DNA from 2 places in the Desulfitobacterium chlororespirans DSM 11544 genome. Region 2 is predicted to be linked to the other one. Evidence: riboswitches for the same ligand, from Rfam matches in the RefSeq annotation. Region 2 holds a riboswitch; the other holds the start of a gene.
What was found. A riboswitch is a leader RNA that binds a small molecule or an ion and turns the genes downstream of it on or off. The one in region 2 is predicted to bind lysine.
Positions count from the first base shown of each region.

Region 1: linked by a shared signal. The riboswitch ahead of BUA14_RS13605 (transporter substrate-binding domain-containing protein) and the one ahead of lysA (diaminopimelate decarboxylase) in region 2 are both predicted to bind lysine.

Region 1 covers NZ_FRDN01000008.1:194,074-205,722, forward strand. Annotated here, with positions in the region: gene BUA14_RS13580 (ABC transporter substrate binding protein) at 1-2,409, shown strand, start outside; gene BUA14_RS13585 (hypothetical protein) at 2,471-2,899, shown strand; gene BUA14_RS13590 (hypothetical protein) at 3,287-3,664, shown strand; gene mutT (8-oxo-dGTP diphosphatase MutT) at 3,719-4,105, shown strand; gene BUA14_RS13600 (rubrerythrin family protein) at 4,469-4,963, opposite strand; lysine riboswitch at 5,156-5,337, shown strand; gene BUA14_RS13605 (transporter substrate-binding domain-containing protein) at 5,460-6,308, shown strand; gene BUA14_RS13610 (amino acid ABC transporter permease) at 6,445-7,206, shown strand; gene BUA14_RS13615 (amino acid ABC transporter ATP-binding protein) at 7,242-7,985, shown strand; gene BUA14_RS13620 (ABC transporter ATP-binding protein) at 8,044-9,879, opposite strand; gene BUA14_RS13625 (manganese efflux pump MntP) at 10,223-10,789, shown strand; gene BUA14_RS13630 (response regulator transcription factor) at 10,878-11,555, shown strand; gene BUA14_RS13635 (sensor histidine kinase) at 11,548-11,649, shown strand, end outside.
Region 2 covers NZ_FRDN01000006.1:216,616-228,264, forward strand. Annotated here, with positions in the region: partial or broken gene mttB ([trimethylamine--corrinoid protein] Co-methyltransferase) at 1-853, opposite strand, end outside; gene BUA14_RS09285 (trimethylamine methyltransferase family protein) at 941-2,356, opposite strand; gene BUA14_RS09290 (methyltetrahydrofolate cobalamin methyltransferase) at 2,382-3,185, opposite strand; gene BUA14_RS09295 (corrinoid protein) at 3,206-3,838, opposite strand; gene BUA14_RS09305 (sigma-54 interaction domain-containing protein) at 4,123-5,592, shown strand; gene lysA (diaminopimelate decarboxylase) at 5,731-6,981, opposite strand; lysine riboswitch at 7,104-7,278, opposite strand; gene BUA14_RS09315 (hypothetical protein) at 7,357-7,569, opposite strand; gene BUA14_RS09320 (sulfite exporter TauE/SafE family protein) at 7,651-8,439, opposite strand; gene ybaK (Cys-tRNA(Pro) deacylase) at 8,571-9,050, shown strand; gene BUA14_RS09330 (putative NPN-dependent ornithine cyclodeaminase) at 9,168-10,256, shown strand; gene BUA14_RS27850 (hypothetical protein) at 10,330-10,488, shown strand; gene BUA14_RS09335 (glutamine--tRNA ligase/YqeY domain fusion protein) at 10,526-11,649, opposite strand, start outside.

The sequences.
Region 1 (11,649 bases), on a different contig from region 2:
GTCAAGCGGGTTGTAGGTCTGGTGGAAGGCAGCATCACCGGTAGGGGAGAGAAGGATCAATTTTATGGAGCGGTAGGGTTTTATCCCAGCCTGCGTTTTGAAGATATCAGTATTTCCGACCATACCACTGAGGAAATGGCCTGTATCCTGCAGGAGATCCAGGATGATACCATTATCTTATTTTTAGGCAGTATGTATAAAGACCAGGCAGGGCTTGATCTTTCCATTGATGAAGCGGCAGCTTTTATCAGTGCCAATACCCAGGTTCCGGTGTATCGGGCGACCAGCGGCGGAGTGGGTCAAGGATTTTTGGGAGGAGTTCAGGTATCCTACCGGGAGACCGGAAAGAGAGCCGGAGAAATGGTTTTTCAGCTGCTGCAGGGAACCCCTGTCCAGGACCTGCCGATGATGAACGAGAGTCCTTATTATACGATCTTTGATTATCAAATGGTCCAGCATTTTGATATTCCGGAAAGTCTGCTGCCTCATGATGCCTTTTTGCTCAATAAAAAGAGCAGCTATTTTGAACAGAACATGAAGCTGCTCTTGGGTGTATTTGCAGCTTTGTTTATTATGTTAATCATCAGCACATTGATGGGTATGGATAGTCTTAAGCATCGTACCATGCAGCGGAAATTAAGGGAGAGCAATGAAGAACTCTCAGCCACTTATGAAGAATTGGCAGCTACTGAAGAAGAACTTCGCCATCAATACCGGCTTATTGAAGAGAACGTCCGGAGAATTGAGCTTCTCAATCAAAAATACGAGCATGCTATTAACAGTACCAATAGCGTCGTCTGGGAGCTTAATTTGAGCAATCGGAGCATCTATTTCTCCCGGAACTTTGAAAACTGGCTTTCCCGCCCTTTTCCGTGGCATGAGCCGGTTGATCAGCTTATGGATAAATACCTTAATGAAAAGATTGTCCAATTGCTTAATGAAGAAATTGCCGCTTATTTGAACGGGGAAAAGGGTGAGATCAAGGTTGAGTTTCCGGTGAAGTCCAGTGCCAAGCCATCCCGGTGGATCAAAGCACAGGGGAAAGCCATCCGGGGAAGCAGCGAAGAAGAGATCTTTCTTTACGGAATTATGACGGATGTGACGGACCAGAAGCTGCAACAGGAGTATATAGATCACCTTGCTCACTATGATTATTTAACCAATCTGCCTAACCGCATCTCCTTTATGGAAAAACTTCAGGAAGAGATTGAAAAAGGGCTGCCTTTATATATTCTGTTGATGGATATTGATAATTTCAAGGAAATCAATGATACTCTGGGCCATGTTTGGGGAGATAAGGTCTTGAAAGCAGTGGCTCAAAAGCTGTTGGATCATGCCTGCCCCAATATGTTCATCTCCCGGTTCGGCGGCGATGAATTTCTTATCCTGATGACGGATCGGGATAGCTGTGATATAGAGGAATGTATCAAACAGATTCGGATCATGTTCTCCCAGCCCATTCAGATTGAACGCAATGAGTTTACCCTTAAGTTCAGCATGGGGATCACCCGTTATCCCGAGGACAGCACAGATATCGATCAATTGATTATGAATGCGGATACGGCTTTATATCAAGTCAAGCGCAGCGGTAAAAACCATCACCTTCACTACAATAAAGAGATGCAGCAGGAACTCCGCAATAAGGCGGTTACGGAAGGAATTATTCGGAAAGCGGTACAGGAAGACGGATTCTATCTGGTTTATCAGCCTCAAGTCAACGTGAAAACAGGCGAAATAGAAAGCTTTGAGGCTTTGGTGCGCCTGAAGCATCATTCTATTTCTCCTGATGTGTTTATTCGTATCGCTGAGGAATCGGATCTAATCTATCAAATTGGCAGAGTTGTGACCAAGGAGGCCATTCGTCAGGCAGCAGCCTGGCGGGACAAAGGATATCCCCGTAAATCCATTTCCATCAATTTTTCCAGCAAGCAGATCCGGGACAGGGATTATTTGCAATTCCTCGTGGATACTCTGGCGGAGTATGAGATGGATCCTCAGTGTTTAGAAATTGAAATTACGGAGAGTATTTTAATGGAGGAAACTGATCTTACCCTGGAGCTGCTGGAGAAGATCAAGGAATTAGGCATAAAAATAGCCTTGGACGACTTTGGCACAGGGTTCTCCTCACTTAACTACCTGACCTATATACCGGTGGATAAAGTGAAATTGGATAAGTCTCTCTGTGATAAGTTTTTAAGCCCTGACAATATCAAGGTCATTGAGAGTATCATTTCTCTGGCTCACAGCCTTAACCTGGTGATCACTGCCGAAGGGATTGAAGAGCAATGGCAGTATGAGCAATTAAAGCTAAGCGGCTGCAACAGCATCCAAGGATATTTGTTCAGCAAACCATTAGTAGCGGAAGAAGCAGAAAAAATTTATGAGAAAAACTTTCTGGATTCGCTTTAAGCGATAATTCCGCATACTCACGCCTTTTCCGGCTATACTAGCGAAAAGGAGTGTGACCTGCATGAATGGAAATGCCGAGCTGTTAAATTTCGTCTATCAGAACTCCCAGATGGGTGTGGCAACCCTTAATCAGTTGATTGAAATCGTAGAAGATGGTGAGTTTAAGAACCATCTGAAATCTCAATATAAGGAATATCAGGAAATCCATAAGGCAGCCGAAGCTATGCTGAATGAAAAGGGCTTTGATGAAAAGGGTATCGGTACTTTGGAGAAAATACGTACCTACCTGATGATTAGCTTTGAGACCCTAACGGATAAAAGCCCCTCTCATATCGCAGAAATGCTGATGATCGGCAGTACTATGGGAGTAATCAATGCCGTGAGGAATATCAGAAGTTATCAGAACGCTGAAGAACATATCCTCAAGCTTATGGAGCGGCTCTTGCGTTTTGAAGAGAATAATGTGCAGGAATTGAAAGCCTATCTGTAGGTCCGCAATAAGATCGGATGAGCCCCAGAGTCCTTTGCGTTGATGCAAAGGGTTCTGGGGCCTGCAAGAAAGTTGTGAGTGGATTGATATTGAATCTTTGCAAGATATCCGGTTGTTGCCAAAGGTTATAGGAAACAATGTTTTAAGCATAATAAACAATTCGGGGCCCATCTTTTTAGGATCGGAATATATCGACGTCAATCATGGATAACTAATTAAAGGAAGATAGTAGTAATGCCTTCCCGGATCCATTGTTCAATCTGGGTCACTTTCAACACTCTCAATAATTTCCTTTTGTTACTTCGGAGATAGTCTGATTACAGAAAAAACAGAGCGCATGTTCCCGTACGAGAATAATATGGATTTATATTTATGGAGGTTGAGTTTATGGATGATTTCACAAGAGAGGATAGGGAAGAAGCACTCCGAGCCATAGCTTCAATGATTAGCAGGACTGAGAAAGCAAAAGAGAAATTTGTGCAAGGTACTTCTCAGCATACGTTACAAATGAATAGGCTTAAAGCGCTTCAGATAGCTTCATCACTGATAGCTAAAGAATTAACGGAGAGTAACGCTGTGGATTGTTATAGCGGAGAAGATTTGAAAAACGCGCTTGCACCAATCACTTCTCTGATTAGCAAATCTGAGAAAGCACGGACAAAATTAGCTCAAGGCACTTGGCAGTATACGATGCTCACCAATAATCTCAAAGCACTCCATATAGCTTTGCCATTGTTAACGAAGGCATTGAGCGAGGTATTATAAGCATAATGGGAAACAGTCAAATTCCAATTTACTTAGCAATGGTGAGGTTGGTCTATGAAAGATGTCACAGCTGCAATCATCATTAAAGGTGAAGAAGTCCTGATTGCCCGCAGAGCTCCCGGTGAAAAGCATGCAGGAAGCTGGGAATTCCCCGGCGGCAAAGTGGAAGCGGGGGAGACCCCTGAAGCCTGTTTAAAACGTGAGCTTGCGGAAGAGTTCGGCATAGAGGTTAAAGTTCAGGGGTTTGTCAAGTCAAGCCTTTATGAGTACCCCCAAGGCTCAATCCGGTTATTGGCTTACCGGGTCAAGATCCTCCATGGGGAAATTGAACTGCGGGCCCATGATCGATACGAATGGGTCGGTGTGAAGCAATTGCCGAATTATGAGCTGCTGCCGGCCGATGTACCTATAGCGGACTATTTACGGGAATACCTGAGCTGAACAATAACTTGAGAGAATCCTGCAAGAGTTTGATGGATTGCGCCAATGATAGTTACGAAGTGAGAGCCTGCCTGCTTTAATGAATATGCCCGTGATGCATATCCGGAGTGTGATGAGGATCCTTATGGGAGTGGCGATGATCATGGCCAGGACATAAGGGAAATCTTTCTGGGTGATGGGCCTCCTTAATCTCCGTTCCTTGCTGATGGTTAAATAAGGATCACCTGTTCAGTATAATCTAATTATAGGCGGGGTGGCTGAGACTTTTCAATCCTTGAGGGGCGGATAAAAGCATAGATAAGCAAAAAAGCACGAGTCACCCCTGGTGGGCGGCCCGTGCTTATCGGTAAAGCCAGATCCGGTTTAGTATTTAATAAATTTATCACCGGGAACATTACAGATGGAACATTTTTCGGGGATGTATTTTTCGATGTTGCCGCAGACGGGACAGAGATAATAGAATACCTCTTCCGTTGAGTCTAAATTCTCCAAAGCCTCTTTATAGAGCTTGGCATGGACTTCTTCCGCTTTCATAGCAAAAGTAAAGGTGGTTATAGCAGCTTTATTGCCTTCTTCTTCAGCAACTTTAATAAAATCAGGGTACATGCTTTCAAACTCATAGGTTTCACCGGCAATGCCATCTTTCAGATTATCCACGGTGGAACCTACTTTACCGGCGAGCTCCAACTCTCTGTGGGCATGCAGAGTCTCAGCATCGGCAGCTGCCTGAAAGAGTTTGGCGGCGTTGAATTTACCCTCTTTTTCGGCCTTTTTGGCGTAAGCCAGGTACTTCCGATTGGCTTGTGATTCACCGGCAAAGGCATCCATAAGATGCTTTAATGTTTTTTGTTCGCTCATTGTTGATCCTCCAATTCTTAATATAATTTAGAGAGTGCTTGATTTTCTCTAGTATAAACTAGATTCTACAATTTCATTAAATTTCCTCTAAAGAAATAGTTGATGAGTACATAATACAAAATCGGTTCGGGTTGACAAGCTGTCTTATGTTATTGTAGACTGAAGATAAATTCATAGTGAACCTCACTTTTCAGGTGAGGTAGAGGTGCGGTATTTAACAGTCCTTTTTGGAGCATGAGCAGCGAGGAAAACAAGGAGAAGGAAATATCGCCGAAGCTTTTAATACGCTCAGTATTAGGGGCTGGGTCTGCAGTGAACAACTGCAGAACTGTCTCAATAGACGTCCCGGTTTATTGAGTTGTGCTATCTCGGCGGGGGAAAAGAGGGGTTTAGGAGCAATATGACTTTTGCGGCCTGAGTACCAACTCAGGTCTCATTTATTTTTCACAATTTTTAAATATTATGAAAAAGGTAAAGAGAAGAAGGAGAGGTTCCAATGAAAAGAAAATTATCAATAGTGATGGCAGGGTTGATTTCTGTCATGCTGCTGGCCACGGGCTGCGGTTCAAGCGGTCAGGGAAATGCTCAAACACCGGCCGCAGGAAATGAAGGAGGCACGTTTAAAGTCGGCTTAGAGGCAGGCTATGCTCCTTTTAACTGGACGCAAATGAGTGACTCCAACGGTGGAGTCAAAATTGATGGCGGTGCTGAATATGCCGGTGGCTATGATGTGGAAATTGCCAAAAAAATTGCCGCAGGCTTAGGCAAAGAACTGGTCATTGTTAAAACTGAATGGGATGGTCTTGTTCCTTCTCTGACTTCCGGGAAAATCGATGCGATTATCGCCGGTATGTCCCCGACTGCAGAACGGAAAGAAACCATTGATTTCTCCGATATTTATTACCAATCCGATCTGGTGATCGTGGTCAAGAGCGGCAGCAAATATGAAAACGCCACCTCTCTTAAAGACTTTAATGGGGCTAAAATTACGGCTCAGTTAAACACCTTCCACTATGGTGTTATTGACCAAATCGAAGGGGTTGCCAAACAAACCGCTATGGATAATTTCCCGGCCATGCGGGTCGCTATACAATCAGGCATGATCGACGGCTATGTTTCCGAACGTCCGGAAGGGGTCAGCGCCCAAGCAGCCAACAGCGATTTTAAAATGGTTGAACTCACCGATGGATTCCAAACCGATCCTGATGATACGGCCATTGCCGTAGGGGTAAAAAAGGGCAGCGAACTTACCGCTAAAATCAATGAGATCTTAAAAGGGATTCCTGAAGCAGAGCGTATCCAAATTATGGATAATGCAATTAAGAACCAACCAGCAGCTAACTAAGACGCTTTAAAGGACATTTTGCTCCGCAGGGAATAATGTTTTATAAAACCGGCTACATTCAATGCAGTCGGTTTTGTCCTGTTTTTTGAAAATGCCCCAGCAATTATGGAGTTAGTGATATTTTGTAAGGAGGAGAATGATGAGCTTAGATTGGATCATACGCATTTTGACCGAAAACTGGCCCATGTTTCTGCGCGGAGCAGGGTTCACCCTTTTAATTTCCATCATCGGTACCATCATTGGCTCTCTCATCGGACTTATTATCGGTGTTATACGCACTATCCCTATGCCGGAGCGGAGAATGAAACGCATCTTGCTGAAAGTAGTCAATGCTCTTTTGGCAAGCTATATCGAGTTTTTCCGGGGAACCCCCATGATCGTTCAAGCCATGGTTATTTATTATGGCTCGGCCTTAGCTTTTAATATCCATATGAATCATATCTTTGCGGGAATTTTTATTGTTTCCATCAATACAGGGGCCTATATGGCCGAGATCGTCCGCGGCGGCATTATATCTATTGATAAAGGACAGTTTGAAGCGGCTCATGCGATTGGGATGAATCATATCCAGACCATGACCAATGTGGCATTGCCCCAGGTTATCCGCAATATTCTTCCTGCCACAGGGAATGAATTTGTGATCAATATTAAAGACACCTCTGTACTCAATGTGATCTCCGTTACGGAACTGTATTTCCAAACCAAGTCCATCGCCGGGAACAACTTCCGTTACTTCGAGGCCTTCTTTGTAGCCTGTATCCTTTACTTCATTATGACCTTTACGGTAACGCGCATCCTTCGTTATATTGAAAAAAGGATGGATGGACCGGAAAGCTATACTATGAATCAAATGCAGGTGCAAACTGCTGAGGGTATGCTGCGCAGGACCAAGACCTGATGGACAAGATCCGATTGAGGAAGGAGGAGATACACTTGGCAAAAGTCATTGAGGTTCAACATTTAAGCAAATCTTTTGGCTCTAATGAAGTTTTGAAGGATATCGATTTTTCAGTGCGCAAAGGAGAAGTGGTCTGTATCATCGGCTCGTCCGGATCCGGTAAATCCACCCTTCTGCGTTGCATTAACCTTTTGGAGAAACCCAGCGGCGGCCAGATTATCTATAAAGGGGAAAACATTCTGGATGATCAGCATGATGTCTATCAATACCGTCAGAAACTGGGGATGGTTTTTCAGCAGTTCAACCTGTTCAATAACCATAATGTCTTAAACAATTGTATGGTAGGGCAAGTTAAATTATTGAAGCGTTCCAAAGCCGAGGCTGAGGAAGTGGCCATGAAATATCTGAGAGTGGTAGGGATGGAGCAATATATCAATGCCAAGCCCAAGCAATTGTCAGGAGGGCAAAAACAGCGGGTAGCCATTGCCCGCGCCCTGTCCATGGAACCGGATGTGATGCTCTTTGACGAGCCTACCTCCGCCCTGGACCCGGAGATGGTGGGAGAAGTGCTGAAGGTTATGAAAGAACTGGCCGATTCGGGGCTGACCATGTTGGTGGTCACCCATGAAATGGGCTTTGCCAAAGAGGTTTCCGATCGGGTGGTGTTCATGGATAAAGGGGTGATCGCCGAGGAAGGTCCTCCGGAGGAGATCTTTAATAACCCCACACAGGAGCGGACCCGGGAGTTCTTAAAACGGACGTTGACTCCCCAAGCTTAATATGCGACATAAAGGCACCCTCAAGACTTTACGGCAAAGCTTGAGGGTGTTTTTTGCACTAACGGTGCTCCAGATCCTCCAGGGCCATTTTAAACTGGGTCTCATAGAGCAATTTGTAGAGTCCGTCCTCTTTGAGCAGCTCCCAATGGGTCCCTTGTTGGACGATTTCCCCCTCTTGTAAGACGATAATGTCATCCACGGCCATAATCGTGGAAAGCCGGTGGGCGATAATAACACTGGTTCGGCCTTTAAGTATGGGTTCGATAGCTTCCTGGATCAGGGATTCGCTGAGGGAATCCAAAGAAGAAGTGGCTTCATCCATGATCAGTACTTTGGGGTCTTTGAGGAGAACCCGGGCGATGGCAAGACGCTGCTTTTCGCCGCCGGACAGTTTTAACCCCCGGTTGCCGACCAACGTGTCAAAACCGTCAGGCAGGGTACGGATAAAATCATAGATATTTGCTTCCTGACACACTCTAATCAAATTCTCTTCTTGGGCATGCTCATTGGCATAGTGGAGGTTCTCGCGAATGGTTCCGTTGAAGAGATAGGTGTCCTGTGAAACCATGCCGATGTTTTGGCGCAGAAAGTTCAGGTCAAGGTCCCGAACATCCTGCCCGTCCAGAAGGACTCTGCCCCCGGTCACATCATATAAACGAGGGATGAGGTTGATCAAGGTGGTTTTTCCTGTACCCGAAGGCCCCACAATAGCCACAGATTTCCCTTTTTCGATGGTCAGATTGATATTCTTCAGGACGGGTTTTCCCTCATAATGAAAGGAAACCTGCTCAAAGACGATTTTTCCGGCACACTCCTTGGGGGCGATAGCCTGGGGCGAGTTTTTAATTTCAACAGGGATATCAAAATATTCAAAGATTCTGGAGAATAAGGCCAGAGAACGGATGATATCCACCTGAATGGTTAAAAGGACATTTACAGGAAGATAGAGACGTCCCAGCAAGGCGACGACCACGGTAATATCCCCTACAGTCAGGTCTGAGCCCATCTTGATCATGAGGAAGCCGCCGGCTAAGTAGATGATCATGGGTCCCATATTGGTGAAGGTATCGAAGATGACCCGGAACCAGCGGCCCACGAGAATTTCCCGGATGCTTAAACGGGTGATCTCCCGGTTGATCTTCTCAAATTTCGCATACTCCTTGCTCTCACGGGTAAATAATTTAACCAACAGTTGACCGCTGACACTTAAGGTTTCATTAAACAGTTGATTGGAGGCATCTGTTTGCTCCTGCTTAGCCATGGTCAGGGACCAGCGGCGATTGCCCACTTGATTAGTGGGGAGAATGAACAAAGGGACGATGATCATGCTGATCAAAGCCAGAAGCCAGTTCTTTTGGACAAGGGCAGCAAAAGTTGTCACGAGGATAATGGTATTGCTGACAAGTCTGGTTAAAGTACCCACAATGACGCTTTGCACGCCGTTAATATCCGTGGTCATGCGGGTAATGATATCTCCTTGATGATTGTTCGTGAAAAAACGGTGAGACATTTGCTGTAAATGGTCATACATCTGATTTTTCATATCGTAGATGATATGTTGAGCGACCCAGGTAGTCAGGTAGTTCTCCAGGACATTAATCAGGTTGGCAATGATCAAAACGATAAAAGAAAGCAGGATCAACTGGACCAAAAGGGGGAAGTCTCTGCCGAGCAGTCCGTCGTCAATAATACGTCCGGACAATAAAGGGGGAAGGAGCCCGAGAAGAGATGAAAGAATGATCGCCGCGAATACCAGGGCGAGTCGCGGCCAGTAGGGCAGGAGATAGCTTAAAATCCGCCGCAGAAAGGCTTTGGTGACCTTGGGCTTATTCAGTTTTTCTTCTTCAGTTAGCGGAGAGCGGGTGCTTCGCACTTGGGGCCTGCCATACCGCATGAAATCCTCCTCCTTGTGTAATTACCATTATAGGGTATTATTTTGTGGCTGTCACTTTGACTTAAAAGGGAATATTATGGAGCAGAGGGGAAAAACAGATTGAATATTAACGGATTGATGGTATAATATTGACGATATGAGGTTTCCATGGGGGAGTAGTCAGCATAGTTATGGCTATGTGGCAAGTCAACATAATGACCGCTTAGGTCTGGCTTGTCTTAAAAGACAAGACTCATGGGTAGTTCTTAAAGCTACCCGTGGGTCTTGTTTTAATTCCGGTGGATTTTGTAAGTAAAATTCACGGCAATCCGGGGAACTATAAAATTAAGTTGAAGTAAGGAGTATGATAATGGGAAATCTGGAGTTACTCTTAATCGCTGTGGGGCTTTCCATGGATGCTTTCGCCGTAGCCATCAGCAAAGGTTTATCCTTGCGGCGGATGAGCTATAAGACAGCGTGGATCACAGGAGTCTTTTTCGGAGGATTTCAGGCGTTGATGCCTCTGCTCGGTTTTTTGTTGGGAATACGGTTTGAGTCCTATATTACGGCCGTCGATCATTGGATTGCCTTTATCCTGCTTTCTCTCATTGGCTTGAAGATGATCAAGGAATCCAGAGGACCCTGTGAAATCATTGAGGACCGGTTTAGCCTTAAGGAGATGGTCACTCTGTCTTTAGCCACCAGCATTGATGCTCTGGCGATTGGCATTACCTTTGCCTTTTTGCATGTGGATATTGTGCCTGCCGTTTCGATGATTGGTGTGACCACCTTTGTTTTTTCCTTCCTGGGAGTTAAGATCGGCAATGTTTTCGGAGAATGTTATAAGGCCAGAGCGGAGCTGGCCGGCGGTGTGATTCTGATTCTGATGGGGCTTAAGATTCTGTTGGAGCATCTGGGGTTCCTTGGTTAGCTCCCGTTTTTAAAGTAGTTTTAAGCTGAACAGGATAGAATAATTGAAAAAGACTCTGGCCGATCCCATGAAAAAAGGGAGGGGTATGATGAGATTATTATTAGCAGAGGATGAGCTGGAACTGGCCAATGCTTTAACAGCTATTCTCAAGCACAATAATTATTCTGTGGATGCGGTGGATAATGGGACGGATGCTCTGGACTGGGCTTTGGCCGGGAACTATGACGGCATCCTTCTGGATATCATGATGCCTCAGATGAATGGTCTGGAGGTTCTCGCCAAGCTGCGGGAAAAAGGAATTTCCACCCCGATCTTAATGCTCACAGCTAAAGGGGAGATCGAGGACCGGATTGAAGGTTTGGATCATGGGGCAGATGATTACCTGACCAAGCCATTTGCCATGGGAGAATTATTAGCGCGGATTCGGGCCATCACCCGGCGCAAGACGGAATTTGCCCCCAATCTTCTCACCGTAGGCAATTTAAAGCTGGATCGGACAAACTATGAATTATCCGGTGAGAAAGGTTCCATACGGTTGGGCAACAAAGAGTATCAGATGATGGAAATGATGATGAGCAGCCCCAACCGACTGATCTCCACGGAACAGTTTATGGAACGAATCTGGGGCTTTGATGCGGAAGCGGAAATCAATGTAGTATGGGTCTATATATCCTATCTGCGCAAGAAACTAACGACCTTAGGCTCCACTGTAACGATTAAAGCCTCCCGCGGTTTAGGGTATACCTTGGAGGACAGTCATGGTTAAAAATCTGCAAAAGCGCTTTATCGCCATTGCCATGCTTTCCCTATTGGTTGTCATGGTGGTTGTCCTCGGTTCCCTTAATCTGGTTAATGTTGGG
Region 2 (11,649 bases):
TCATATTTTTCATATCCATAATCGTTGTGGAGCTGCCATAGAGAACAGGCGCCCCCTTGCTGGTCAGCTGGCTGAGCACGATACCCCCCAGCACCTCACAATTATGAGTCACTAAGGTTCCCGCTAAAGTGATAGCAGATGTCGCTCCTGACATTCCCATGGACAGCATATTGACGGGAATACCTGCCCGTGCACCCTCGATAATGACTTCCGAAGCATGACTAACAATCTGCAGGGGACTGGTCGGACAAATATTGCAGGAGAAAAGGGGACGGTCCCGCAGCTTCTCCTCGCCACCGGCGATGGCCGCCGCCATTTTTAAAACCTTCTTAAAATTGCGTCCACCTTCAACACCGATAAACACATGTTTGGAAGTGTTGTTAAAAATGACTTCTGCATTATGCACAACCGCCACACTGGGATGAATATCCTGTGGCGCCACCGGTCTCAGCACCGCATCCATTTGATCCATGGCATCACAGAAACGGGTGATATCGGCAACATCCTGCTTGGTGGTCTTCCTATACTCTTTCGTGTAGGGATCAATGATGGAAACACCTTCACCAAAGTTGATAAAACCAACCCGTTTGCCTCCCAAAACAAGATCATTTTTGGGATTTCTCCCTGCCAGCATAAGTACGCTGGGGGCTGAGCTTAGTGCTTCCTCCACTAAATATTGAGGTATCTTGACTACCTTCGTTTTAAAATCAACTCTGGCGCCGCCTTTAGAGAAAATCTCCAAGGCTTCCTGGCTTTCGATTTTTAGTCCCGTATACTCCAAAACCTCAAGGGTGCTCGTATGGATTGCATAGAGCTCTTCATCGGAAAATCCGGTAAGCCCAAAGCCTTCCATCCGGGAAACACCGGCCTGAACCGCTGATCTCAACCTGGCCACCTCCTTAAATTATTAACTTAAATAACCGAGCCTTTTTCCAAACATTTAGCGTTTAACTTTTTCAATATAAGCTTTAAGCATTTTATCCGTTTCCGGATCGAGGAGTGTCTCAGGAGCATTCCGCAAAATTTCCTTAAATTTGCGATTCGCTCTGATGCCAACATCTTCCGACCCGGCATTTTCCCAATCCGGGTAGGATTCCCAGTCTGCCAAAGTCGGGGTCCAAAGGGAGCGGAAATTTTCAAATGTACTCATTTCCACCAAGTAATTTCCTGAATGTCCGACACTTTGAATAATATCCACTGCCAAAGCCTCATCCGACGTATCGATTCCAGCTTTGACCCGCTTAACCCGGCTGATAATCTCTTCATCAAGGACAAATTTTTCGTAAGATGTGGCCATAATGGCGTCTAAGACACCCAGGCTCTGCACCGTCATATGGGCCCCGCTGAACATCCCCAGCATCAGGCTTTGCATGGTTTCATAACCCGCCTGGTAATCCAATACCTTGGCATGGGTAATTCCCGCCATGGTTCTGGTGGGCAAATGGTAATAGTCCAGCCCCATCTGTAAACTGGCCGTATTGATCAGCATGGCTTCAGGAGCACCGGCTGCATAGGTTGCCGCCTTCATATAGCCTGTGGTGGAGGCTACGGAATAAACGACAGGCACTCCGGGGTTGATCAACTGGGCCAATACCAAACCGGCGAGAATCTCTACATTTTGCAGAACAGCCGTGCCCAGAAGGGTTATGGGGCCGCTCACGCCCGCGATAATACAGGGTGCTAAAAGCAAAACCTGATTCCGCTTCACATACTCGATCATCGTTTCCAGGGTCTCCGTCCCATACCCCAAAGGGCTGAGAGGATTGACCAGCACAGAGGTGTAGTGCTTATCAGCAAGATTACCGCCTACTGCTATTTCGATCAGATCCAATTGCTCACGAACCTCTTGAGCGTTCGCACAAAACCCGATATTCGGTTTATCCGTGTTTTTCAAAATTTCATACATCATGGCATGATACTTGTCTTTGGGCGCCACATCGCTGGGATCAACCGGAATTGAGCCGACAAGATCAACCACGGGGCTGGCCTGACATAGTTTTTGAATATTAGCGTAATCCGCCAAAGTCGCCTTACGCCGTCCATTATCCAAATCCTGGATATAAACCGGCCCTACATTAGGCTGCACCAGCATCCCTTCGCCCACTGTAACTGAATGACGATCATTTCTGGCCTGCATTCTAAAGCTTTTAGGTGCAGTTTCTAAGGCCTTATCCACCATTGCTTCGGTAATGAATACTGTTTTGTTTTCTATTTTGGCACCGTGGGTTCGGAAAATATCTAAGGCTTCCTCATTAAGCAAAACCACTCCTGTCTCTCTGAGGATCTTTAATGAGGCCTCATGGACCCGCACTAGATCTTCCTGAGACAGTACTTCCAATTTTGATTTAAGTGCCATTCCTTCCCTCCATTCGATGCTATGCTTAACTGCCTTCATACAGCCCATTGCGATGGGCCGTCAGGTAGTTCATGCAATAATCATCCTGTCCCAATAAAGCCTGAGCCGCTGCAATCGTCCCCATCATTCCCTTGTCCGTTGGATTCAGGATATATCCATCCATACCTAAGGTCATGGTTTGCACTACAAACAGGCGATTAAGCACTTTTCGATTAGGAAGACCGAAAGAAACATTGCTTAAACCGCACATAAAATGAACATCGGGATAGTGGGCTTTAATGGCTTTAATCGTTCCCAGAACTTCTTCCCCGGCGGTATTCACCGTACTGATCGGCTTTACCAAAGGATCAAAATACATATCCTGATCCGGTATGCCTTTTTCCTTCAACTTCCCATAGAGGCTTTCCACCACACGCATCCGATCCTCGGTTGTTTCCGGCATACCTGTATCATCCATACACAAAGCGACCAATTTGGCTTTGTATTTCTGGGCAAGAGGGAGTACCGCTGCAACCCGCTCCTTCTCATCTGTAATCGAGTTAATCATCGGCTGTCCAAACTTACAAAGAGATAATCCCGCCTCCAGAACTTTCGGGTCAGGGCTGTCAATACAAAGGGGCGCTTCCACAACCTCCTGGATTGCATTAACAAGCCACTCCATTATCTCAACTTCGTTATAGACCATCGTGCCGCAGTTAACATCAATGTAATTCGCACCGGATTCTGCCTGTTCTTTAGCAATTTTTTGGATATAGGCCTTATCTCTTTTTTCTACTGCTTCGTTAATCGCCTTGCGGCTGGTATTGATTAATTCACCAACAATTAACACACCATACCTCCTCTCTTTTATTAATTCAAAAATCCTTTGGCCATATCTTTAGCGGCCATAGCATCTGCACAGTACCCATCCGCTCCGATTTCATCGGCGAAATTTTGCGAAACAGGCGCGCCGCCGATCATCACCTTAACCCGATCACGAAGTCCCGCTTCAGCAATCAGATCGATAGTACCCTTCATGTTCAACATAGTCGTTGTCAGTAGGGCAGATAAACCTACTACCTGGGCGTTGTGTTCTTGAATGGCTTCAACAAATTTTGCGGGTGATACATCGACCCCCAGATCGACCACATTGAAGCCGCCGCTTTCTAAAATCATGACCACCAGGTTTTTCCCAATATCGTGCAAGTCACCTGCTACTGTTCCGATCACAATCGTTTTCGTAACCGCCGTCTCTTGCCCCGCGATCAAGGGTTTTACTAACTTCATGCCTTCACCTAAAGCGCGGGCACACATCATAACTTCAGGTACATACATTTCTCCCGCCTTGAATTTAGGAGACACAATATCCATACCCGCTAAAAGGCCATCCGATATGATCGCAAAAGGGTCGGCACCATTATCGAGCATGCTCTGAGTTTTCTCCTTCACCGAAGCGGCATTTCCCTGGAAAACAAGTTGGGCCAATTGGGCAAAATCACTCATTTTCAAAACTCCCTTTCAAAATATTCCCGGAATTCAATATGTTCCGCCATCGATCATATATAGCAAAAATCATGCCAGCCCTTAAAATCCCCAAAAGAACTTGCTGCGCTTCTTTGCTTAGCCAGGCCAAGTCGGGGATATTCGCCACTTTTTGTCCAGATTGCTCTGGCCACAGCACCCATTTCCATTTCTCGCCATAACTTTTGTGTATACTGGCCAGTAATAATAACTTCTTGACTTATTTTAACAATTCATTCAAACTCAAATTAAGTCAAGAGAACTTAATCACAAAGGAAAGGAGGAGAAGCCTTATCATCGAACATAGTGTACACAGCGATTTTGATCTAGACAAAAGCAAACTGATAAAAATACTTGAGAATTCTTTTGATGAAATTTTTGTCGTCAATAAGCATGGTATTGTGATCTATGTTAACGAAGCCTGTCAGAAAAATTATGACTTAAAGCCATCAGACGTCATTGGCAAAACGGTACATTATTTAGTCAGTGAAGGGTACTATACCCCGGCTATTGCCCCGTTGGTTTTTAAAACAAAAAAAGCCGTCACCCTCGAACAAGAAACAAAATCCGGCAGGAAACTGCTCGTGACCGCTATCCCGGTATTTGATGAAAAAAATGAACTCGATTTTATCGTCATGAATAGTCGCAATATTACGGAAATAGAGCAATTGCGACAGGATTTAGAAAAAACAAAGGAGTACTACAAAACTCAGATTCAACAATTACGTCAAAAAGAACTTGTGACTCAGGATGGATTGGTCTTCCAAAGCGAAAAAATGAGAGAATTTATGCACACTGCCCAAAGAGTAGCTCCCTTTGACACCACTATTTTAATCTTAGGGGAATCAGGAACAGGAAAAAATCTGCTTGCTAAACAAATTCACACTATGAGCAACCGCAGGCACGAACCCTATATCTGCATAAATTGCGCAGCCATTCCGGAACAACTGTTAGAGTCTGAACTTTTCGGCTATACAAAAGGGGCTTTCACAGGCGCTGAACGTTCAGGAAAGCCAGGACTGATCGAGCTCGCTCATAAAGGAACTCTCTTTTTGGATGAAATCGGAGAAATTCCTCTATCCCTTCAAGCAAAGCTTCTACAACTTGTCCAGGATCATACCTTTATACCCATAGGAGGAACGGAATCCAGGCAAGTCGACATTCGCATTATCAGTGCGACGAACTGTAATTTACCGAAGTTAATTGAACAGGGCCGATTCAGATTAGACCTTTACTATCGGCTGAATGTTATTGAAATTGAGATTCCTCCTGTGCGAGAGCGAAGTGACGATATTGTTCTTTTATTGCACTATTTTCTAAATAAATTTGACATTAAATATTCTACATCCCATTATTTCAGCGAGGAATGCCTGGCCGTTTTGCAAAATTATCCATGGCCTGGAAATGTTCGCGAAATTGAACATCTGGTTGAACGCTTGGTGATTACCGTTTCAGTAAGTTGCATTCTCCCTAAGCATTTACCGCTACCCAAACATGCTGCTATGCCTGAAGATACTGAGAAAAAACTTCCCGCTCTAATGAAGACAGCACTTAACAAAGAGTTAAGGGATGAATTGAATGAGTATTCCTTCAAGGTTAAAGAAAGAGAAACCATTTTAGAGTTATATGAAAACTTGCGAAGCTCCTATAAAGTTGCAAGCATTTTAAAAATTAGTCAAAGCAAGGTATCGCGGATTGTGCGGACTTATTCGAACAAGAATAAGACAAATCCTTAACCAAGTAATGTTTAAGTCGCCGGATAGATTTATTTTTAGTGCAAGAAAAAGAGCCGCTGCTCACGAACATTCAGTTCGTTCTACAACGGCCCTTTTAGTTTTTTAAAGAAGAGAAGGACCCGCCTTCCCTGTTAAGAACTATAGCTCACTGAAATCCAAGGTGGCAAAATAATCCTCCAGAGTTTCCGCCCGGCGAATCAGCTTCACACTGCCATCGGCCTGCAGCAATAACTCAGCATGACGCAGCTTGCCATTGTAGTTGAAGCCCATGGCATGCCCGTGAGCACCGGTATCATGAATCACCAGGATATCGCCGATATCAATTCTGGGCAGTTCCCGGTCCACAGCAAATTTATCGTTATTCTCACATAAGCTTCCGGTCACATCATAGATATGGTCCTTAGGCAGGTCTTCCTTACCCATGACGGTGATATGGTGGTAGGCTCCGTAGATTCCCGGGCGCATCAGATCGGACATGCTGGCATCGACACCGATATAATTTTTATAAGTATCCTTGCGATGAAGGACTTGGGTCACCAAATAGCCATAAGGTCCCGTCACCATGCGGCCGCATTCCAGGCAAATACGCAGGGGATCTAAGCCGCTGGCAACGATCTTCTCTTCGTAAACTTTGCGGACACCTTCTCCGATAGTTTCCAGATTGACCGGCTCTTGTTCCGGACGGTAGGGGATGCCGATTCCGCCGCCAAAATTCACAAATTCCAGGCGGATTCCCAGTTTTTCTTTCAGCTCTATGGCCAGATCAAACATCATCTCTGCTGTCTCAATAAAGAAATCCGGGTTCAGCTCATTGGAGATGATCATGGTATGGAGCCCGAAACGTTTCACCCCTCTGTCGCGAACGATCTCATAAGCCTGGAATAACTGTTCCTTGGTCAAACCATATTTGGATTCTTCAGGGCTGCCGATAATGGCATTCCCCGCCCGCAGCGAACCGGGATTATAGCGGAAGGAGAGCACCTCCGGCAAGCCGGTATGCTTTTCCAGATAATCAATATGGGTAATATCATCTAAATTGATGATCGCCCATAAATCCTTAGCTTTTTGAAATTCCTCAGCAGGGGTATTGTTGGAGGTAAGCATAATGTTCTCCTCGGTGATCCCTGCTTTTTCCGCCAGGATCAGTTCAGCCAAAGAACTGCAGTCGGCTCCGAAACCCTCTTCCCTCAGGACCTTCAGAATATAGGGATTAGGAAGAGCTTTGACGGCAAAATACTCTTTAAACCCCGGTGCCCAGGCAAATGCTGCCTGCAGTCTTTGGGCGTTTTTGCGAATGGCTTCCTCATCATAAATATGAAAAGGGGTTCCATAGTCCTCCCTGATCTTCTGCAACTGCTCCTGATTAAAAGGTAAGTTTTTTACTGCCATATTCTGATCCTCCCCTATATACTATAGACTACCCACCGCTAGAGATTTTAAAGTTTGGTTGCAAAAAAACGGCTGCGAGTCCCCTCGCAACCGTTTCTTAAGGCAAAATCAAGCCTCAAACTTCACGAGATAGCACTCCACCGGAACCCCGGTGACAGTCTTACATTTTTTCAATGGAAGACCAGCTGAGACCCTTTGTCCTGGGCCTTTGCTTCGGCAGTGATTCCTTTCCTTATCCGTCCTAGCCTGACCCGCTCAGGATAATTACTCTTAATGCACTGCGCCTCTATCATTCACTCTATGAATCATCTCTATATTATGGAACAAGATGTTATCCTTGTCAATACATTGCTTCTGTATACATTACCTCTGGCTTTATTTTTTCCCATTCTGCAGATTTTCCATAACCCCCCGATTATGAAAAACATCCTCCACCTCTAAAGCAAGCTGGCCGCTTTTTATGCTGTCTTTGGGCTGCTCACCGTAATCCATAGCCTGTGAGCCGGACTCTTGGGTCTGGCTGATCACACCTGCCGGCTCCCATAATTGGCGTTTCAGCTCTTTGCCGGTGTTCTTCTGGTCGTTCATCTGGGATTCCTCCTTTTGTCCTGACCAAATCATGGTCCTGCTATTCTGTCTTTAGAGTACCCGGAATCGACCAAAATCATGTCAAAAAAACAGTCCCTTCAGCGGCTCAGCAAGGGAAGTCACGCCGATGATGAAAAGCAAGCCATAGACCAGTTTCTTGAATTGAGCTTCGTTGATTTTCTTTCTCAGAGGCTGGCCGGCCACATAGCCAAGGACAACCGCCAAAATCATGCTGACGAGGGTGATGCCAAAGGGCAGGGTGAAGCTTTCCCGAAACACAAGGATTTTTAAAGCGCTGGTCATAGCATATTGGAAAAAGAAAAAGGTAACGGTGGTTGCCTGGAAGACGTCCTTGGTCAGGTGCTTGATGAGCAAAGCGACAACGGGGGGACCGGGAATGGCCGCCAGGCCGTTGAGCAAACCTGAAGAAAAAGCAACCATGACAAATCCCTTGGAGGCTGGGTTGATCTCCCCTTCCTCAGGAACTTTCTTCTCAAGGGCACTGCTTTTGAGCTGCACCCATTGATAGGCAACATAGCCGATAAGGATAATCCCCACCATCCCTTTAATGTACAGTTCATTCATATAGCCGCTCAGGGCAACACCCAGAGCCAATCCGGGAATCCCTATGAGCAAAAGCCGGATGACCAAATCCCGGCGGACTAAGCGCCGCATTTGGAACCCCTGCACCGAGGAGCCCATCATGGATAAAATCATTCCCGCCAAAAGAGCTTGCTGGCTGGGCAAAACAAAAAGGAGCAAGGGTACCGCCACCAGCCCGAATCCAAACCCTGTCAAAACCTGAATAAAGGTGGCAAAGAACGTAATTCCGCTCATGGCAAGCCATAATTCCCATGATAACATCTCCACACAAACACCCTCTTAAATCTAATTTAATCTCTTTATGATTCTCTGTTTTAAGAGTATTCCCTTTTCTTGTCTGAATCTTGACAGCATTGTCTGTATTTCCTATAGTGAGTTAAGAAGGAAAGGTGATTCTTATGGCTCAAAAAACCAACGCTGCCCGCATCCTCGATCAAGCCGGTATAGCCTATGAATTAATCCCCTATGAGGTGGATGAAGCGGATCTTTCGGCCACCACCGTCGCCCAAAAGGTAAACATGCCTCCTGAATTAATCTATAAAACCCTGGTTACCCGTGGAGATAAAACAGGCATTCTCATCGCCTGCATCCCTGCCCATTATGAGCTGAATCTTAAGGCTCTCGCCCAAGTGAGCGGCAATAAGAAAATGGAAGTGGTTCCTCTCAAGGAAGTTCAGCCCCTGACCGGTTATATACGGGGAGGGGTCTCTCCTTTGGGGACTAAAAAAAGATACCCGGTCTATTTTCAGGAAGATATGCTCCAGCACGAAAAAATTGCCGTCAGTGCCGGGACGCGGGGCTTGCAGATCCTTGCTCTGTCTCAGGACCTGCTCAAGGTCACCCAGGGAAAGGTTGGGCCCATCGCTCATCCTGCCTGAATCACCATAAATCTTCTCCTCACGCCCTGAACTCCCTCCTCTCCTTGTATGAAGACGGACAAGAGGTAAATACTAACCTTATGTCACTTTGAATTACCAAGGTAAAGGAGAGATTCTATGAGCTTCCGGATTCCTCAGTTCAATCCGCCTGATTTTGACGGTGAGCCTTTTGCAAGCGCTCCCAATGCAACCCTTGTCGAAGTCCTTCAGGATGGGGTAGCCCCCGACCATTTCCATGGCATGTCTATTTATCCTGAATACTTTAAAATCAACGGCCAATGGCTCCTTGCTTCCCAAAGCCGCATGGACGGCGTTCCCGTGCTCATGGAGGACGGTACGATGCAAATCCTCGAATTCCGCAATCTGAAAAAAGGCCAGCAAGTGGTGATCGGGCGGACGGAAGATGCCAGTGAAGGCATTTATGTCTATGCTGAAGGGTTTGCTTCCAAGGACAGCAACAGGGATGTTTTTGCCTTTCGCTCCGGCCGTTCCCGGGAGACGGCCTATTCAAAGGATTATAATCATCTTTATGATCTGCTGCGTCACGAAAAAGACAACGGTCATGTGGTCTGGGTGCTGGGACCTGCCGTGGTTTTTGATTACGACTCCCGGAAGGCCCTGGCTGCCTTGATCGAAAAAGGCTATGTTCATGCCATTCTGGCCGGCAATGCCATGGCTACCCATGATCTTGAAGCCGGCATCCTGGGTACCGCTTTAGGGCAAAATATCTATACTCAGGAGTCTCAGCCCAACGGCCATTATAATCATTTGGATGTCATCAATATGGCCAGAGAAGCCGGCTCACTGGAAAAACTCATCAAAGCTCAGCACCTGACCGAGGGGGTTGTGCCTGCCGCCTTAGAAAAGAATATCCCTTTGATCCTGGCGGGCTCTATCCGTGATGACGGTCCCCTGCCCTCGGTATGGGCCAATGTCTACGCAGCTCAGGATGAAATGCGCCGGCAGACCAAACAGGCCACTACCCTCATCTGCCTGGCCACCCAGCTCCATACCATCGCTGCCGGCAATATGACACCTGCCTATACTCAGCGGGATGGGCAGCTGCGTCCAGTCTACATCTATGCTGTGGATGTGGCGGAGTTCACCTTGAATAAGCTGAGAGATCGGGGTTCTCTCGAAGTCACCACCATCGTGGCCAATGTCCAGGACTTTCTCGTCAATGTCAATAATAATCTTAATGAATAACAACCCTCTACGAATGAAGCCAATTGCATAAATTAAAACAGAAAAAGGCCCTTGGCCTATAGGAGGAAAAAGCATGAAAGTGAAGATTATCCAATCGCTTCGGCAGGAAGGGCTGGAGCAGAAAATGAATGCGTTCTTTCAAGAGCAGGAAGGGAACATTGAAATCATCGAAATCCAATGGAAAGCTTTTTTAGAGCATTATGTAATGATCCTCTATAACGAGAAAAAATAGTCACGAATAAACCATCGTGACTATTTTTATACACTGATTATATAACGAAAGAGCTTTTTAAGGAAACAATTAAATTCAACACTAAGCTTTCCGGGGTAGTATAGTTCGGATCCACATTAAAGTAGCCGTGACGGGGAAACTGGAATTTATCTTGAGGTTTGGCCTCTTTCATATAAGGTTCCACAAACCCTTGCCGTATTGCTAAAGAGTTGGGATTGATGTGATCCAGGAAGGTCTTGCCTTCCTCTTCTGCTCCATCATCCTGAATCAAAGGCTCATAGAGGCGAAACTCTGCCGGCACTGCCTGAGTGGCTTCCACCCAATGAATAGTACCCTTGACCTTGCGGCCGGTAAATCCTGTGCCGCTTTTTGTTTCCGGATCATAGGTGCAACGAATCTCGATGATCTTGCCCTCATCATCCTTGATGACCTCTTCACACCTAATAAAGTAGGCATCCATCAACCGAACTTCATTGCCCGGGTAAAGCCGGTGGTACTTCGGCGGCGGGACCTCCATGAAATCTTCCTGCTCGATGTAAATCTCCCTGGAAAAAGGAATCTTGCGTTTCCCCATCTCAGGGTTCTCTTTATTGTGATCGGCATCCAGCATTTCCACTTGGCCTTCCGGGTAATTGGTAATGACCACCTTCAAGGGGCGGATGACCGCCATGGGCCGGGACACTTTGAGCTTCAGATCTTCCCGAATAAAGTGCTCCAGCATTTTGGAATCCACCACACTGTCCGCTCTGGCCACACCAATAGCTTGGGCAAAATTGCGGATGGCTTCAGGGGTATACCCCCGGCGGCGCAGCCCGGAGATGGTGGGCATTCTGGGATCATCCCAACCGTCCACCACTTTTTCATCCACCAGCTGCTTCAGCTTGCGTTTGCTCATCACCGTATTGGTCATATTCAAGCGGGCAAATTCATATTGATGAGGAACATGTTCCATCTCACATTCCCGAACGACCCAATCATAGAGAGGGCGGTGATCTTCAAATTCTAAAGTACAGATAGAGTGAGTTATGCCTTCGATAGCATCCTCTAAAGGATGGGCATAATCATACATGGGGTAGATGCACCATGTGTCCCCTGTATTATGGTGGGTGGCATGGGCAATCCGATAAAGAACGGGATCCCGCATATTGATGTTGGGTGAGC